DNA from 3 places in the Pseudoalteromonas sp. 1CM17D genome. Region 1 is predicted to be linked to each of the others. Evidence: predicted binding sites of a transcription regulator. Region 1 holds the regulator's gene; each other region holds the start of a gene.
The links. The regulator FliA, encoded in region 1, starts transcription of late flagellar genes. The targets are predictions, from matches to a motif close to CTAAAGNTNNNNNNNNNNNNGCCGATA.
Positions count from the first base shown of each region.

Region 2: MSC25_RS20010 (DUF5610 domain-containing protein) is a predicted target of FliA. The motif match lies at 3,946-3,972, and genes of this name have one in related genera.
Region 3: pomA (flagellar motor protein PomA) is a predicted target of FliA. The motif match lies at 3,810-3,836, and genes of this name have one in related genera.

Region 1 covers NZ_JALNTP010000002.1:425,614-432,178, forward strand. Annotated here, with positions in the region: gene flhF (flagellar biosynthesis protein FlhF) at 1-991, shown strand, start outside; gene MSC25_RS05560 (MinD/ParA family protein) at 984-1,844, shown strand; gene MSC25_RS05565 (RNA polymerase sigma factor FliA) at 1,871-2,581, shown strand; gene cheY (chemotaxis response regulator CheY) at 2,623-3,006, shown strand; gene MSC25_RS05575 (protein phosphatase CheZ) at 3,022-3,789, shown strand; gene MSC25_RS05580 (chemotaxis protein CheA) at 3,805-6,033, shown strand; gene MSC25_RS05585 (chemotaxis response regulator protein-glutamate methylesterase) at 6,085-6,565, shown strand, end outside.
Region 2 covers NZ_JALNTP010000020.1:19,847-26,411, forward strand. Annotated here, with positions in the region: gene MSC25_RS19985 (serine/threonine protein kinase) at 1-906, shown strand, start outside; gene MSC25_RS19990 (thiol:disulfide interchange protein DsbA/DsbL) at 937-1,560, shown strand; gene MSC25_RS19995 (thiol:disulfide interchange protein DsbA/DsbL) at 1,579-2,217, shown strand; gene MSC25_RS20000 (DUF523 domain-containing protein) at 2,276-2,728, shown strand; gene trmA (tRNA (uridine(54)-C5)-methyltransferase TrmA) at 2,739-3,836, opposite strand; gene MSC25_RS20010 (DUF5610 domain-containing protein) at 4,002-5,141, shown strand; gene murI (glutamate racemase) at 5,207-6,004, shown strand; gene MSC25_RS20020 (RNA-binding protein) at 5,967-6,446, opposite strand.
Region 3 covers NZ_JALNTP010000015.1:50,052-56,616, reverse strand. Annotated here, with positions in the region: gene MSC25_RS18880 (DNA topoisomerase III) at 1-1,304, opposite strand, end outside; gene MSC25_RS18875 (hypothetical protein) at 1,355-1,864, opposite strand; gene MSC25_RS18870 (flagellar motor protein MotB) at 2,067-2,987, opposite strand; gene pomA (flagellar motor protein PomA) at 2,990-3,757, opposite strand; gene MSC25_RS18860 (exodeoxyribonuclease VII small subunit) at 4,073-4,315, shown strand; gene ispA ((2E,6E)-farnesyl diphosphate synthase) at 4,318-5,205, shown strand; gene dxs (1-deoxy-D-xylulose-5-phosphate synthase) at 5,308-6,565, shown strand, end outside.

The DNA of each region.
Region 1 (6,565 bases):
CTTTGACGAGTTAGATGCGCCGGTTGCACCGCGTAGTCAAGCTAATAACAACGAAAGCGCCCAAATGAGCGCGATGCGTGATGAAATGAACGCAATTCGCCAGTTATTAGAACACCAAGTATCGGGTTTAATGCAGCAAGATATGGCACGTCGCGACCCTACACGTGCATGCATGATTGACCGTTTAGTTGGCATGGGAATAGATAAAGACGTTGCAGAGCAAATGGCGTGTTTTATTCCAGATGACGTATCGCGTCAGCAAGGTTGGAAAGCATTATTGCAAATGGTTGAAGATCAAATGCAAACCACCAATAACGAAATTCTTCGCCAAGGAGGTGTGTACGCCCTTGTTGGGCCTACTGGTGTAGGTAAAACAACCACAGTAGCTAAACTTGCCGCATTAGGCGCACAAAAGTATGGCGCCGACAAAGTTGCCCTAATCACCACTGATACATACAGAATTGGTGCGTATGAGCAGCTTGCAACGTATGGTCGTATTATTGGTTGTGGTGTTAAACAAGTAAAAGATGCTAATGAATTAGCTGAAGTTTTATATCATTTACGCAATAAGCGTCTAGTATTAATTGATACAGCGGGTATGAGCCAACGTGATTTACGCCTTACAGAGCAATTAAATACGTTAATGCGCAACCAGCGAGTAGATATACGTAGTTATTTAGTATTAAGTGCCACAGCACAAATAAATGTACTGCAAGAAACCGTAAGACATTTTAAAAAGGTTCAGCTAAGCGGTTGTATTTTCACTAAGTTAGATGAATCATTAAGTTTAGGTGAGATTATTAGTATAGCGATTCAAAATCGTCTTCCAATAGGGTATCTTACTAATGGTCAGCGTGTACCAGAAGATATTCGCGTTGCAAATGCTGAAAAACTAGTAAAAAAAGCTGAGCAATTGTATTTAAAAAGAGCAAAAGCACAACATTCAAGGCACCAAGCAGTGGCGCCAAGCACAGTAGGGATGTATGATTAACACAGTATTAGATCAAGCAAGCGGCCTGCGCAAAATGAGTCAAAACAACAACAACGGCGTAAAAGTTATCGCTGTCACCGGCGGTAAAGGAGGAGTGGGTAAAACCAACGTCTCTTTAAATACTGCTATTGCTTTAGGGCAGCAGGGTAATCGTGTATTAGTATTAGATGCCGATTTAGGCCTAGCTAATTGTGATGTAATGCTAGGACTACGTGTTGAAAAAAACTTATCTCATGTCCTTTCTGGCGAGTGCGAACTTGACGAGATTTTAGTTGAAGGCCCAGGCGGTATTAAAATCGTGCCTGCTACATCAGGCTCGCAAAGTATGGTGGAGCTAACCCCATCTGAGCATGCTGGGCTAATTCGTGCCTTTAGTGAGCTTAATACCGAATTTGATATTTTAATTGTAGATACCGCCGCTGGTATTTCTGACATGGTACTGAGTTTTTCTCGTGCAGCGCAAGATGTCATGGTGGTGGTGTGCGACGAGCCGACCTCTATTACTGATGCCTACGCGCTTATTAAAGTACTTAGCCGCGAGCATGGCGTTTATAAATTTAAAATTGTTGCAAACATGGTGCGCAGTATGCGCGAGGGCCAAGAGCTTTTTGCAAAGCTCTCTAAAGTAACAGACCGCTTTTTAGATGTGTCTATGGAGCTTGTTGCGACTATTCCATATGATGAAAATATGCGTAAATCTACGCGTAAACAAAAAGTAATTGTCGATCTTTTCCCTAATTCACCAGCAGCAGTCGCGTTTAAAACATTAGCGACAAAAGCAGTAAAATGGCCTATACCTAATCAACCTTCAGGACATTTAGAGTTTTTCATTGAGAAGCTAGTAAACGGCTGATTATGACAACATCGGTGAAAAGAGCTATGGGATATCAATCAACACAAAATTTAAATGTGATTGTTGAAAAACACGCGTCGCTTGTCAAAAAAGTGGCGTGCCATTTAATAGCTCGTCTTCCTCCTAGCGTTCAGCTTGATGACTTAATCCAATCGGGAATGATTGGCCTTATCGAGGCCTCAAAAAACTTTGACGCCAGTAAAGGGGCAAGCTTTGAAACGTTTGCTGGTATTCGTATCCGCGGCGCTATGCTTGATGAAATGCGCAGAGGGGATTGGGCACCACGTTCGGTGCACCGCAAAAGCCGATTAGTAGCCGAAACCATCACAGAATTAGAAAATAGCTTAAATAGAGAACCAAAAGATACTGAAGTAGCTGAAAAACTTGATATTTCGCTAGAAGAATACCATCATATTTTAAATGATGTTAATTCCAGTAAAGTGCTTGGTATAGAAGACCTAGGGGTAGATGAAGATGTTATTAGCCCTGCAGGTCAAGATTTAGCGCTAGACAAACCATTTAATAATGTTAAAAATGAACGGTTTAATAATTCATTGTTAGAGGCAATAAAGTCTTTACCAGAGCGAGATGCAATGGTGCTTTCTTTGTATTACAACGATGAAATGAATTTAAAAGAAATTGGGCATATACTCGATGTAAGTGAATCGCGTGTAAGTCAGATACATGGTCAGGCGATGATTAAGCTCAAAGCAAAAATCAATGACTGGATAAACTAGTAGTAAGTAAATTATAGGTTAAGACCTCACCGGAGGATGTTTTGGATAAAAACATGAAAATTCTTGTTGTTGATGATTTCTCTACAATGAGACGTATTATAAAAAATCTGTTGCGTGACCTAGGGTTCACGAATGTTCAAGAAGCTGACGATGGTTCTACAGCATTACCTATGTTGCAAAATCAGGTTTTTGACTTTGTTGTAACCGATTGGAACATGCCAGGCATGCAGGGTATTGACTTGCTAAGAGCCATTAGAGCTGATGAAAAATTAAAACATATTCCGGTTTTAATGGTGACGGCAGAAGCTAAAAAAGAACAAATAATAGCGGCAGCGCAAGCAGGTGTTAATGGCTACATTGTTAAGCCATTTACTGCTGGTACTTTGAAAACTAAATTAGAAAAAGTGTTTGAACGCTTAGGTTAATGAGAGGAGAGGCTTATGTCAGCACCAGCTGCGCCTCAAATTACTTTAGAACAAGCTCGTCAGCTCGTCGTTTTTTTAGAAAACGGTGAGCAAGATAAAGCAGATCAATTAATTTTAGATACTGCCTCTCAAGAACAATCGCAGCTTTTTGCTGAAGTAGGTAAGTTAACACGCCAATTACACGAAGCCCTTAAAAGCTTTGAACTTGATACGCGTTTAACCGATTTAACCACTGATGCAATACCGGATGCGAAAAAGCGCTTAAACTATGTCATGGAAATGACAGAAAATGCAGCTAATAAGACAATGGATGCGGTCGAAGCAAGCCTCCCTATTGCGCAGCAGCTAGCAGATGAAATTGCACATATTAAGCCTACTTGGGATAGGCTTATGAACCGCGAAATAGAGCTGGGCGAGTTTAAAACCTTATGCCACAGCATCGACAAGTTTATGAACAGCTCTCATCATAAAACCGATGAGTTGCAAACTTTAATGACTAATGTACTAATGGCGCAGGATTTTCAAGATTTAACCGGCCAGGTTATCCGCCGTGTAATTGAATTAGTCAGAGAAGTAGAAGAAAGTTTAATCCACCTTTTAACAGCATTTGCTGCACAAGATGACAGCATTGCTGAAAGTAAAGAACAACAAGAAACAGAAGAACTGGTTGCCGCACAAACATTAGCAGGTCCTGAAGGCCCTATTATTGATAAAGAGTCGCGAAATGATGTTGTATCTGACCAAGACGAGGTCGATGACCTATTATCAAGTTTGGGCTTCTAAGAGGAGAGTAACTGCATGAGCTTTGAAGTCGATGAAGATATTTTACAAGACTTTCTTGTAGAGGCTGGAGAAATCCTAGAGCTTTTATCTGAACAGTTAGTTGAGCTAGAAAATAACCCAGAAGATACTGAGTTACTAAATGCTATTTTTAGGGGCTTTCATACCGTAAAAGGGGGAGCAGGCTTTTTAGCTATGACTGAGCTTGTTGATGCCTGTCATGGTGCTGAAAACGTATTTGATCTCTTACGCCAAGGGGTTAGAACTGTTAATTCAGAATTAATGGATGTGATTTTACAAGCACTAGATACCATTAATGAAATGTTTGCCACTATTCAAAACCGCGAACAGCCAGACCCAGCAGACCCTCAATTATTAGAAACCCTTCATAAACTTGGCCAACCGCCTACGGATGATGAGCTTACTGAAACAGCCCCCGACGTTGTTGAACAAGAACCCGCAGCTCCCGTTAGCGCAACAGATGATGAAGACCCATTTGCATTTGATGAACTATTTGATGTGGCAGGTTCAAGCCCTTCAGCAGATAGCACGCAAATTGACGAAATTACAGAAGATGAATTTGAAAGCTTACTCGATGAGCTACACGGCAAAGGCCAAAGCCCGGTGTCGCAACCAAGTGCAAGTGCAGAGCCAGATTCAAGTTCAGATATTACCGATGATGAATTTGACAGTTTATTAGATGAATTACACGGTGTAGGTAGTTTTGGTCCTGTTGCAGGAGATACTTCAAGCAGTGAGCCAGAAGTAAAACACACAGCACCACCAGCGGCTGTTGCAAATGATAGCGGTGATGATGAAATCAGCGATGATGAATTTGAAGCACTGCTTGATGAACTGCATGGTAAAGGCGCCGCACCAGAATCAAAAGAAGCTGACACACCTGCACCGCAGCCACCTAAGGCTGCACCTGTAGCACAAACGCCAGCAAAACCTACGCCAGAAAAGCCTACGCCAGCACCTGCAGCAAAACAAGCTCCGGCGGCTAAAGCCGCTGCGCCTACACCTAAAGTGGCTGAAAAACCAGCGAGTAGCGCTGCACCTAAAAAAGCTACGCCTCCACCTGCTGAAACCACAGTACGTGTTGATACAAAGCGTTTAGACCAAATAATGAATATGGTTGGCGAGTTGGTATTAGTACGAAATAGGTTGGTTAGTTTAGCGACCAATACAGACAGTGAAGCGATGGGTAAGGCGATATCAAATCTTGATGTGGTCACTGCTGATATTCAAGGTGCAGTAATGCAAACGCGAATGCAGCCTATCAAAAAAGTGTTTGGCCGATTCCCTCGCGTAGTACGTGACTTAGCCCGTAGCTTAAATAAAGAAATTGATTTACAGCTTGTAGGTGAAGAAACCGATTTAGATAAAAACTTAGTTGAGGCACTGGCCGATCCGTTGGTGCATTTAGTACGAAACTCAGTTGACCACGGAATTGAAATGCCAGCAGCGCGTGAAGCTGCGGGTAAGCCTAGAACCGGTAACGTTACATTATCGGCTTCGCAAGAAGGCGACCATATTTTGTTAACCATTAAAGATGATGGTGCAGGTATGGATGCGGAAAAACTGAAAAAAATAGCGATCAGTAAAGGCGTTATTGACCATGATCAGGCAAGTCGCTTATCAGATACAGAAGCGTATAACTTAATATTTGCACCAGGCTTTTCGACCAAAGAAGAGATATCTGATATTTCTGGCCGTGGCGTAGGCATGGATGTAGTAAAAACTAAAATTACGCAGCTTAATGGCTCTGTGAGTATACAGTCAGAGTTGGGCGTAGGGACTATTTTAGAAATAAAAGTACCATTAACACTGGCTATTTTACCTACGCTGATGGTCATTGTTGGTGAGCAAACGTTTGCGTTACCACTTGCTGGTGTGAGTGAAATATTCCACTTAGATTTAACCAAAACCAATGTTGTAGATGGTCAGCTTACAATTATTGTTCGTAAAAAAGCGATACCGCTATTTTACTTAGAGCATTGGCTAGTTAAAGGTGCTGATTGTTCTCAGCGAAAAGCGCAAGGTCATGTGGTAATTGTACAAATAGGTACTCAGCAAGTTGGCTTTGTGGTTGATTCATTAATTGGCCAAGAAGAAGTTGTTATTAAGCCTCTTGATGCGTTATTACAAGGTACGCCAGGAATGGCTGGTGCAACAATTACATCTGACGGTGGTATTGCGCTGATTCTGGATGTACCTAATATGCTTAAGCATTACGCAGGATAAAATGTAGGCATACCTGTGTATGCCTACACATAAATTTAATAAGAGAGCGCAATGGCCGTAAAAGTTTTAGTTGTTGACGATTCCAGTTTTTTTCGCCGTCGAGTAAGCGAAATCCTTGAACAAGACAGCGGTATCGAAGTAATAGGTTTTGCTGTTAACGGTAGAGAAGCCGTAGAAAAAACAGCGCAGTTACGTCCAGATATGATCACCATGGATGTAGAAATGCCTGTGCTTGATGGTATTAGCGCAGTAAAAGAAATTATGGCGAGTAACCCAACGCCAATACTTATGTTTTCTTCATTAACCCGCGACGGTGCAACCGCAACTTTAGATGCACTTGATGCCGGAGCTATGGACTTTTTACCGAAAAAGTTTGAAGACATTGCACGAAATAACGAAGATGCAATCAAGTTATTGCAAGCCAAAGTGAAGGAAATTGGTCGCAGGCGTGCTCCACGCCCTGTTAGGCCATTAACATCAAGTAAGACTACTGCTCCATCTGCAAGCAAACTTGCCACAACAAGCTCTTCGC
Region 2 (6,565 bases), on a different contig from region 1:
TATGCAGAGTCAGGTTTATTAGCACTTAATAGCTACGAAAACAGAGTCTACCAATTTAAGGCGGAAGATGGCCTGCGCTACGTTGTTAAGTTTTACCGACCAGAGCGCTGGAGCAAAGCGCAAATACAAGAAGAGCACGACTTTGCATTTGAATTAGCTGAGGCCGAAGTACCCGTTGTTGCACCCATTAAGCACAACGGAGAAAGCTTATTTGAGCACCAAGGTTATGTATTTGTGTTATTTCCAAGTGTAGGCGGGCGACAATTTGAAGTTGATAACCTGGATCAGCTTGATGTAATGGGTCGTTTAATTGGCCGTATGCATCAGGTGGCTAAAAGTAAAGCCTTTGAGCACAGACCCACCTTTAGCTGCGAAGAATATTTGCATACAGCTAAAGTTCATCTGCAAAAAAGTAATTTGGTACCTATGGGGATCAGCACGGCTTTTTACACCATATTGGACTTGGTTATTGAACAAGCGCAAGCACAGTATAAAAATGTGCAAGAGATCCGCTTACATGGTGATTGCCACGCAGGTAACATTTTGTGGGCAGGCGAAGCACTTATGTTTGTTGATTTAGATGACGCTCGTCAGGGGCCGGCCATTCAAGATTTATGGATGATGCTCAGTGGCGATCGTCAAACACAGCTGTTACAGTTAGACACCCTTGTAAATGCGTATGAAGAGTTTTGTGATTTTGACCACACTCAACTCAAATTAATTGAACCGCTTCGTGCAATGCGTATTATTCACTATATGGGTTGGGTAGCTAAACGATGGAGTGATCCTGCGTTCGTACGGAACTTTTCATGGTTTGCTGAAGACAAATACTGGGAGCAACAAATTCTAGCGCTTAAAGAGCAGCTTGCAGCACTGCAAGAAGCTCCGCTGAAGTTATTGCCATAAAATTTTATTTAAAAAATACACGAGATACCAATGCTTAAAAAATTGAAACTGAGCCTACTACTTTTATGTTTACCATTTGCAGCCCTTGCTGCACAGTTTGAAGCCGATGACCAGTATACTGTTATTGATGTAGAAAAAAGCGCAGAGCCGCAAGTAACCGAATTTTTCTCGTTTTACTGTCCGCATTGTTTTAAATTTGAGCCTGTTGCACAGGCAATTGAAAAAAGCCTACCTGAGGGCACTGAATTTATAAAAAATCACGTTAACTTTTTAGGCGGTGTATCACCACAGGCGCAAAGTAACTTAAGCTACGCCTACTTAATCGGTAAAAAGCACGGTCAAGCACAAAGTATCAGCGACCAAATTTTTAAAAGTATTCATGTACAGCGCGCACCTTTAACGCAAATGAAAGACGTTAAAAAGTTGCTTGAAGTTAATGGTATCGATAGTGCAACGTTTGATCAAGACATTGCCAGCATGCCAATTATTTCAGCTGAGCGTGCAATGCAAGATAAACAAAACAAATATTCAAAACTAGGTGCGCTAACCGGTGTGCCTACCTTTATCGTAAACGATAAATATAAAATAAACATTAACACCATTAATAACCAGCAAGAACTGAATGAGTTAGTTGCTTTTTTACTAACACTTTAATCTCGGAGAACAATAACAATGATCAAATTAGTTAAAGCAGGTCTACTTGCATTACTACTACCTATGGCTGCGAGCAGTGTAGCCGCCACTTATGAAGAGGGCGTGCATTACGATGTAGTGGCAGAGCGTGCGACTAAAAAGCCAGAAGTAAAAGAGTTTTTCTCATTTTATTGCCCTGCTTGTAATAACATGGAAGCGTTAATTGGTGAGTTTAAGCCAAAGCTAGACAAAGACGTTAAATTTAAAAAGAGCCATGTTGATTTTGTCGGTGTTCGCGATCCAGAAAACCAACAAATGATGAGCCAAGCGCTGGCCACTGCGGAAGTACTTCCACAAAAAGATAAAATTGTTGCGGCTATTTTTAATCACATTCACACTAAGCGCGCTAAATTTAACGAGCTTGCAGATGTAAAAGATGTGTTTGTAGCGCAGGGTGTTGATGGCGATAAGTTTGATAAACTATACAAAAGCTTCTCGGTACGTACATTAAGCTCTAAAATGAAGCGTGACCAAAATTACTTTAAAGAAAAAGGCGCGCTACGTGGCGTACCAACCTTTATCGTAAATGGTAAATACAAATTAAATCTAGGCCGTGAGTCTGGTATTACCGCGCCAGAAGATATTAGTAAATTAATTAACTATTTAGCGAACAAGTAAGGTTTGCTAAAACAAAAAAGCTCCGTAAGGAGCTTTTTTTGTTTATAGGGATATAGCAATGGAAAAAATATTAATATCGAGTTGTTTATTTGGCTTACCTGTTCGATACGATGGTAAAAGCCAAGCATTATCGCACCCGCAAATTAATGTATGGCGTAAAGAAAATAGGTTAGTTATGTTTTGTCCTGAGGTGGCTGGTGGATTGCCAACACCTAGAGCATCAGCAGAGATAAAACAAGGGAGAGTCGTAACGAGCACTTATGAGGATGTAACTAAAGAATTTAAATCAGGTGCAGCTAAAGCCCTAGACTTATGTAATGAGCATGCAATTCGTTTTGCTTTACTTAAAGAGTCGAGCCCTTCGTGTGGTAGAAATACAATTTACGATGGTAGCCATAGTGGGGTAAAAGTACAGGGCATGGGCATGACTGCTAAGTTGCTGATGGAGCATCAAATTGAAGTGTTTAGTGAAAATCAAATACCAGCACTTATAAAGGTGCTGGCATTATAATATTAACTCACTATTTTCTTTGTAAGAAAACACCCGATTCTATGTGATGCGTATAAGGGAACTGATCAAATATCGCAAAGCGCTTAACATTATGAGTACGGGTTAAGTGATCTAAATCGCGCTCAAGCGTTTCTGGGTTGCACGATATATAAATAATGTTCTCGTAGTTGGCTACTAAGTCACAGGTAAGGGTATCCATACCTGCGCGTGGAGGGTCGACTAAAATAGTTTGGCAATCGTAACTTTTTAAATCTATCCCCTCTAAACGCGAAAAGGTACGTTCGCCATTCATTGCCTGGGTAAACTCTTCACTCGACATACGAATTATATCTAAGTTATCTACCTTATTTTTAGCAATGTTGTATTGCGCTGAATGCACAGAAGACTTAGATATTTCAGTAGCCAATACGCGATTAAACGAACCCGCCAATGCAATAGAGAAATTACCATTACCACAGTAAAGCTCCAGCAGGTCATTACTCAGTGGTTTACATAAGTTTTGTGCCCACTCCAGCATTTTTATATTCACTTTAGCATTAGGCTGCGTAAAGCTATTTTCTACCTGTTGATAAATAAGCTCCTGGCCGTTTACGGTTAAACGCTCAGTAACAAAATCATTGCCTAGTACTTCTTTTTGTTTGCGCGCACGACCGATAAAGTCAATGTTGTATTTGCTGCTCAGTTTTTCTTTCAGGGCTTTTATTTCAGTTAGCCACTGATCATCGAGTGGTTTGTGATAAAGCAAGCTTACTAAAATCTCGCCACTTAATGACGATAAATAATCGATTTGAAACAGCTTACGGCGTAATACTTCACACGACTTTAAATTATCAATCATCACCTGCATAACTTCACCAACTAATGGCGCGGCAGGGTCAAAGGTGTCGACGCGAATTTTTTCTTTCGTGGCCTGATCAAACATAATATGAAATAGATCGTCCCCATCGTGCCATACTCTAAATTCAGCACGTTGGCGGTAGTTAATTGGCTCTGAGCTAAACACCTCTAACGCTTGCACACCAAATCGCTTAAATTGCGACGTAATACGCTGCTCTTTTTCATTTAGCTGCGTATCGTACTGTGTGGTATCTATTTTAATCACTGCCATTAATGCTACTACCTTATCTATGAGATCTATTTATCGGCGCTATTGTAGGGAGCGAGCAGTATTTGTCTAGTTTTGCTGATAATAAAGTTGCTGTTTTTTTAAACATGCACTTTAGTTTTGTCACTATTAGCCGATAATAAGCTAAGTACGTAACGGAGGTGGATCATGAAAATCGGTAATTATGGCTATACGCCAAACAACAACGTAAACAAATTCAATAATAAAGAGGCGCTACAGCAGCCAACTATCCAATCTCCGCAAGAAAGTTCATTACAGCGAGGCAGAGAACTTGCTGCAAAAGTGCTTGGCGACAAAATGGCAGAGCAGCTAGGTTTACCTGTTGAGCAAAAACAAGCCGATAAACCTTTATTCGATTTTGATGAAATAGTAAAAAATGTACTCGACTTTGTATCTGGTGCAGTTAATAAAGCCAAAGCCAATGGTGCCGATGACGATAAATTAAAAAATATGTTAGATGATGCGCGCTCAGGTGTTCAAACCGGTATAGACGAAGCGGTTGATGAACTAAAAGGCACCGGTGTATTTAACGAAGAAATGCAAGAGGGCATCGACAAGTCAAAAGAAGGCATTTTTGAGGGGCTTGATGAGTTTGAGCAAACCCTATTTAACCCACAAGCGGCCAGTGTTAGCGTAAGCCAAGCACAATATGTAAGCATGAGCAGCAATGCCGAGTATAAGTTTACAACAGCCGAAGGTGATGAGGTCAGTATTAGCTTTGCTGATGCATATGAGTCTCAAACAGCGAGCGGGTATCAACAAAGCAATAACAGCGAATCGTTTGCCAGCTCGTCGTCGCAATCTCGAGAGCTGTCTTTTTCAATGTCAGTTAATGGTGATTTAAACGAACAAGAGCAAGATGCCATTAATGCCATGATGGAAGAGCTACAAGGTGTAAGTAAAACATTCTTTAGCGGTGATTTGGATGAAGCATTTGAAAAAGCACAAGAGCTGAGCTTAGGCAGTGAGCAACTTGTTGCATTTTCAATGGATCTTCGCCAAACGAAAACAGTCGCTACCGTTAAAAGTTATGAGCAATATCAGCCAAACCCATCAAAAGAGGTAGCCGATGCGATCGCGCCTTTTAATGACGATCTAAAAAATGCATTTGATAAAGCATCGCAACTAGGCCTACAAGATCAGCTTGCCGGTATTATAGAGTGGCTAAACCAAGATCAAGCAGCGGTCGATCAGCTAGTTGATTACACACAGGCAATGTTTGAAAACTTAAACCAATTAAATTCAGCGGGCGATGCACTCGACGCGCTAAAGTCTGAGCAAAGCTAAACTGCTTTCTTTTATAAGTACCTCATGGCAAACTGCCGTTCTCAATAAACAGTAGGAACCAAAGTTTGTCAGCCCACATAATGGTATTTGATTCAGGTATAGGTGGCACCACCGTGCTTGAGCATATTCAAAAGCGTATTCCAGATGCACAGTACAGCTACTTTATGGATAATGCGTTACTCCCTTATGGCGCGCAAACCCAGCAAACTATTATAGGGCGTTTATGCTCACTCATTTATTTTATTGAGCAAAACGCGCTTAATGTCGACCTTATTGTTATAGCCTGCAATACAGCCTCTACATCAGCCTTAAGTGAAGTACGCAAAATTACATCAATACCTATTGTCGGTGTAGTGCCAGCAATAAAGCCTGCTGCTGAAGTAACTCGCACAAAGCACATCGGCTTATTGGCAACCCCCGCCACAGTTGCAAGTCCCTATACTCATACATTAATAAAAGAGCATGCCAGCAACGTAACAGTGAGTTTATATAGCAGTGTTGAGCTGGTGGCATTGGCAGAGCAGTTATTTTTCACTCAGCAGCTAGATACACTCAAACTGCATAAAGAGCTTACGCGTTTGCGCATTAACTCAGATATAGATGTACTTGTACTAGGTTGCACACATTTTCCAATTCTTAGCAATGCTATACAAGCGTACTTTAATAACGCAGTGCAATTACTCGATTCAGGCGCGGCCATCGCTAGCAGAGTAAACTACCTACTAGAGCAGCATAACTTTGGAAATAAATTTACAGACAAAAAAAAGCCGCTGCAATATTATGCAACGGCTGATGTTTTGAGTAATAAGCTAGCTATAAAGCACGTTACACTGATTGATCCGTCTCAGTACGTAAAGAGCTAGAATCATCTTCTTGTTTTTGTTTTGCCTCACGTACTTTTAAAGTACGCTGTTGGAACTCACTATCGTTTAACTTAGCAATTGCATTGTCTGCATCTGCCTGTGCCATTTCAACAAAACCAAAGCCACGACGTTTGCCAGTATTTTTATCCTTTAATAGGCGCACGTTGAAAACTTTACCTTGTTCTTCAAACAAAGCGCGAACAACACCTTCATTTGCACGATAAGGAAGATTACCAACATAAAGTGTTTTTGTTTTAACTTCAGCTTCTTCACCACCTTCCGATGACATTGCAGCAATAGCAATCCCACCAATTAATAAACCAGCACCAAATAGCAATGCTGGGCTTAAAGCTAAGCTGCCTAAAGCAAACTCAACAATAACAAAACCAACTACAGCAAGAATAACAGAGAAGATAAAAGATTTTTGATCGGGTAATTTCATTTTAGATCTACCAATAAACAGGAAATAAACATTAATTTAACATTGTGAACTTGCTATCTTAACGTCTTAAACGAACATAGCAATGAAATTTATATTAAATAATAAAAATCAGTATAAAA
Region 3 (6,565 bases), on a different contig from region 1:
AAACCACCCGCTATAGTTACCTCTACCTTGGTTTCGTTGTAAATGTAATCGGGATAAAACTGAATTAAATAGTGTCGACTTATTAACTGATAAATTTTTTCTTCATCACTTGCTAAACTCACAGTTTTTAACTGTTTAGCTGTTGGTACAATCGCGTGGTGAGCTGCTACTTTTGAATCGTTAAAACATTTACTTCGTTTTTTTGCATCTGCTCCATTAACAAATTCTGCTTTTTGGCCTCCATTTACTGCAATCGCTTTTAGTATCGCAGCTGCATCTTGGTGATGATCTTTTGGTAAATAACGATTATCTGAGCGTGGGTAAGTAATTAACTTATGACGTTCATATAAAACCTGGCAAATATCGAGCACTTTTTGCGCTGGCAATCCGAACGCTTTAGCGGCATCTATTTGTAAAGCAGACAAATTATAGGGAAGCGGCGCGGTTTTTTTTTTTTGCTTTTGCTCAAGAGCAGTTACGCTTGCTGGTTGATTAGCGATACGTGAAGTTACATTTTCAGCTAAAGCTTTGTTAAGCACTCTGCCCTCTTCATCTTGATAAGGTTCGCACGCTTTACTTGGTATCCACTTAGCAGTAAATGATTGCTCCTTAGGTGTATCAAGGTGAGCAAGTACTTCATAAAATGGTTTTGATACAAAATTTGCTATCTCGTTATCGCGATTAACTACTAGGCCCAAAATGGGTGTTTGCACTCGCCCAACCGACAATACATTACCAAATCCCGCTTTTTGCCCCGCTAATGTGTATGCACGCGTCAAGTTCATGCCAAACAACCAATCAGCACGAGACCGCGCCAGAGCAGAAACGCTCAAAGGAATAAAGTCACGGTTAGCACGCATACTATTTAGTGACTTTTTAACTGCCGTTAAGTTTAAGTCACTGATCAATAAACGCTGAATATTTTGTTTTTTTGCTTGGCTGATTTTTGCTTGTTCTATAACTTCATCAACTAATAACTGGCCTTCACGGTCAGGATCGCCAGCATGTACAAGTGTTGTTGCTTGTTTGATTAGCTTTTTTAAAATAGTGAGTTGTTTACGAGTTTTAGGCTTTGCTTTAAGTTGCCAATGCTCAGGCACAATAGGTAAATGTTCAAACTGCCACTTTTTAAAACGCTCATCATAGTCATCGGGTTCTGCTTGCTCAAGTAAGTGCCCTATACACCACGAGACACAGTCACCATTAGCCACTTCTATATAACCATCGTGTTTTTTATGTGGTTTTGGCAATGCATCAGCAATAGCTCTGCCAAGTGATGGCTTTTCTGCGATATAGAGTTTCATGGGAGTTGCTCATTAACTGTTTATATGAACAGTAGTTTAGCACAGCTATTTTAGGGGGAGGGAGTTTTATATTTACTACTAATCTGGTCCTCTTTGTTTTTAACTAAAATATAAATAAGAGGGAGGTAACATACTACTACAGTAGAAATATTAATCAGAGGTAAAAGAGTTTTATACATTAAAGTACTATAGGATAAATCCCATAAATGGCGATCTACAACTCTGAACAACTGTAAAGTTGGGGCCATTACAACCACAAGTTGCCCTAATACACATTGCCATAAATAAACTTTATCTTTTAAGCCTAGATAAGCAATTAATGCCATCCAAGCAATATCATTAAAAGCCCAAATGACGTACCTGTAAATGTTAATATCTTTATCAAACGTTTTTAAAGGCTCATATATAAAAGCACCAAATAAGAAAAAAGCACTCGTGATACAAACAAACCTGAGTGCTAAATAATCTTTTCGTAGAAAAAAAATAACTATAGCGGGAAGTAAAAACAAAACCCAGCTGAGCTCAATAAATGCATATAACTCATTGAACCATCTAAACATAGTTAATCATTAGTCTTATCATCGTCACCACCAGAACCATTTCCCGGCATATAGCAATATTTATCGATTATTTTCACAGAAACACCATTACATATGTTAAAGAAATGTACTTTAAGCTAAAATAATGAACTTGCCAAGATACTTAGGCGATTAAGTACCTTAAAAAGAAACTTAATTAGAGAAATTAGCGCCCGCTACTCGCCTAGCGCACATCAATAGGGTCTGACTCTTTAGCCTTACCTTGTAAGATTGATATTTCTACTCGGCGATTTCTACGCCTATCTTCGTTTGAATCATTCGGAACAAGTGGACGAGTATCAGCACGCCCTACTACCATCATGCGGTTTTTATCAAACCCTTGTACCGTTTGTAATTCGCTTGCTACTGCTACTGCACGCTTTGACGATAAGTCCCAGTTATTAATATATAACTCGTTAGAAACCTGAAAATCATCGGTGTGACCCGATACCGTAATTTCACCAGGTACATCTTTTAATAACTCACCAATATCTTGAATTATGGGCTTAAACTTAGGTTGTAAAAAAGCACTGCCAGAGGGGAATGAGCCATTTTCACGGATACGAATAATGATTTGCTGCCCTAAAGATTCAAGCTCGATTGCACCGTCGATAATTTGTTTTTCGAGCTGTTGTGCTATTTTTTTCACTAACTCGTTAGTTTGTTCTTGATCGGCGGCTGAAGTTGCTTGCTCTGAAGATTGCTGCTGCGATGTACTACGTGACTCGCCACCACGTTTATCGCCACGTTGCTCTTGTCTACCACCAGCAGAGCTTTCATCACCCGCTTGAAACTCTAACATTTGCTGGGTCATTTCAACGGTTTGTTGCTGAATGGTTTCTATCGGGGTAGGTTCAGGCTTACCTGGGGTAAATTCCATAGCAATAACCGAGGTCCCTTTAGGGATATCTTTTACTTCTATTTTGTTTTGCACACCAAATGCAAACTTCATCGAGCCTGCTATTTGCTTAAATTTAAGTACATCCATTTCTGAAAACGCGAGCAAAAGTACAAAAAAGCACATTAAAAGCGACATTAAGTCGGCAAATGTTCCCATCCAAGCAGGCAAACCTGGGGGTGGGCATTTGCACTCTTGATCAGACATGGTTACTCCTCGGTATCTACTTTGCGCTTAGACTCAGCAAGGTAGTTTTTCAAAATACCTTCAATTACTTTCGGGTTTTGGCCATCTTGAATACCTAAAATAGCATCCAGTATTAGACGCTGATTCATGGCTTCTTCGTCTTTGCGAAGCTCCAGTTTTACCTGAATAGGAATAGCCACTACATTTGCTAAAAATGCACCATATAAAGTAGTTAATAATGCCACCGCCATTGCGGGGCCAATGGCTTTAGGGTCATCCATGTTAGATAACATAGCAACTAAGCCTATTAACGTTCCTATCATACCCATTGCAGGGGCTATATCGGCAAGTGACTTAAATAAACCGGCGCCCAGTTCGTGACGAGTTGTGGTTAAAGAAATGTCTTTTTGAAGCGTGGCACGAACTACATCAGCATCGTGGCCATCAACGAGCATATCTACACCTTTGCGCATAAAAGGGTTTGGTATTTCGGCTTCTTCGAGGGCTAAAAACCCCCCTTTACGGGCTGAATCAGCAAGTTCAACTGCTTTTTCAATCAGCTCTTCTGGCGATTCGATTTTAAACATAAATGCTTTACCAACAACCTTACCTATGCCCAAAAACTGCGACAAGGTAAAGTTTGATAACACAATAAATAGTGAGCCACCAAATACAATTACACTAGAAGGCGCGTCGGCAAACATCCCCATTTCACCGCTACTACTCATAAACATGGACATGACAATTAAACCAATTGCGCCAAGGATCCCAATTATGGTTGCTAAATCCACATTTCCTCCAAAGTATTATACTTTGTTATTCAAACTTTTATTATTAACTGCTTATCGGCAAGATACTGAAATACTTAAGCCATTTTTGAAAAAAGTGTAAAACACTGTGTTTGGCCTAATTTTAGATCAAGATACCCTACTCGCCTAGCGACTGATTAATTTTATTGTACACAGTGAGCACTAATACGCATCTTATACATGGTAAAAATACGATTTAAACTGATATAACTCAAAAAACAACGATCATCCTTTGACCTAGTTTAGCATTCCCCCTAAAATTGGCTCCTAAATTTATCATGCTGGCTGAAATTAAACATGGCGATTAAAAAACCTGAAAACCTAAGTTTTGAACAAGCACTCGAAGAACTATCAACCATTGTCGGTGAAATGGAACAAGGTGATTTATCGCTTGAGCAGTCGTTAAAGCAATTTGAGCGTGGTATAGCCTTAGCTAACGCCTCAACGGGTAAGTTACAACAAGCAGAACAAAAAGTGTCTATTTTGATGGGTAATGACGAAAAAGCAGCGCTTACTTCATTTAACAGCGATATGGAATAACCGTGAGCATACAAGAAAAAATAGAATGTGCTCAACAAGATGTCGTAAAGACCCTGCAACAGTACTTTGATCAACCCCTTGATACCGCACACACAGTAAAAGAAGCTACGCAGTACGGCTTATTTAACGGTGGCAAGCGTTTACGCCCCTTTTTAGTCTACGCAAGTGGTGAAATGCTTGGAGCTAATAAGCAAGATTTAGATATTCTTGCTGCTGCTATTGAGTGTATTCATAGCTACTCGTTGGTGCACGATGATTTACCAGCCATGGATGATGACGACCTTCGCCGTGGACGCCCAACTTGCCATATAGAGTTTGACGATGCGCATGCAATTTTAGCAGGCGATGCACTACAAACATTAGCCTTTGAACTTATCTCGGCTCACAATTTCACCTGCAGCGCATCAACACAAGTAAAAATGATCAGCGCACTGGCTAAAGCATCGGGGCTTGAAGGCATGGTAGGCGGGCAAGGGCTAGATATTGCAGCCACAGATAAAGTGATTACAGTACAACAGCTTGAACGAATTCATAAATTAAAAACGGGTGCCTTAATCAACTGTGCCATTACATTGGGTGCATTATGTAGTGAAAAAGCAGACAAACAAACCTTAGAAAACTTACGTGTTTTTGGGTATGCTATAGGGCTGGCATTTCAAGTGCACGACGACATTTTAGATGTTGAAGGTGACACATTTACTTTAGGTAAGCCACAAGGCTCTGATTTAGCTGCTAATAAAGCAACTTATCCGGCCCTATTAGGTATGCAAGGTGCCAAGCAAATGGCGCAAAATTTAATAGAGCAAGCGCATCAAGCATTAAACAAAATAGATGCTGATACCTCTACTCTAGCGGCGCTGGCAAACTACCTGATTAAACGTGACCATTGAGTGTTACATATACGTATTGCCATTTAGCACTGACATTATTACTCAACAGCGGTAACAACTAATAAGTTAGCACCGGTGTTAGCGAAGGATAAAATAAATACCATGACACTTGATAGTAGCAAGTATCCATTACTTAACTTGGTTGACGAACCAGCCCACTTACGCGATATAGCGCAAGATAAACTCCCTGCGTTTAGCAACGAGTTACGAGACTATTTACTCAACTCTGTTTCGCAAAGTAGCGGCCATTTAGCGTCTGGTTTAGGAACTGTTGAGCTTACCGTTGCTCTACATTATGTGTATAACACACCAGAAGATCGCCTTGTATGGGATGTAGGCCATCAAGCGTACCCGCATAAAATTTTAACGGGACGACGCGATTTAATGCATACAATTCGCCAAAAAGACGGATTACATCCATTCCCTTTTCGTGAAGAAAGCCAATACGATACCTTTAGCGTAGGCCATTCAAGTACCTCTATTTCGGCAGCACTTGGTATGTCTATTGCGGCTCAAAAAGAAGGCAAAGGCCGCAAAACTGTTGCCGTTATAGGCGATGGCGCCATTACAGCAGGTATGGCATTTGAAGCTATGAACCACTTAGGCGATGTAAAATCTGACATGTTAATCATTTTAAATGATAACGAAATGTCGATTTCTGAAAACGTCGGTGCGTTAACTAATCACTTTGCGCGTATTTTATCTGGCAGCTTTTACACAAATATTCGCGAAGGCAGTAAAAAGTTACTCTCTGGCGTGCCTCCTGTTAAAGAGCTTGCCAGTAAAGTAGAAGAGCACCTAAAAGGAATGGTTATTCCAGGTACCTTTTTTGAAGAACTAGGTCTTAATTACATTGGCCCAATTGATGGCCACGATGTAAATATGCTCGTAGATACACTGCGTAATATGCGTAATTTAAAAGGGCCTCAGCTTTTACATATAAAAACCCAAAAAGGAAAAGGCTATAAACCCGCAGAAGCTGATCCTATTGGCTATCACGGTGTGCCAAAGTTTGACCCTAATACATCAAGCTTACCTAAATCTAAACCTGGCGCCGCCACTTTCTCTAAGGTGTTTGGTGATTGGTTGTGTGATATGGCCGAGCAAGATAAAAAATTAATGGCTATTACCCCGGCAATGCGTGAAGGCTCAGGTATGGTGCGTTTTTCAAAAGAGCACCCAGAGCAATATTTCGATGTAGCTATAGCAGAGCAGCACGCTGTCACATTGGCCGCCGGTTTTGCCTGTGAAGGGTTAAAACCCGTTGTAGCTATTTACTCGAGCTTTTTACAACGTGCGTATGATCAACTTATCCATGATGTTGCACTGCAAAACTTACCTGTGCTTTTTGCTATAGACC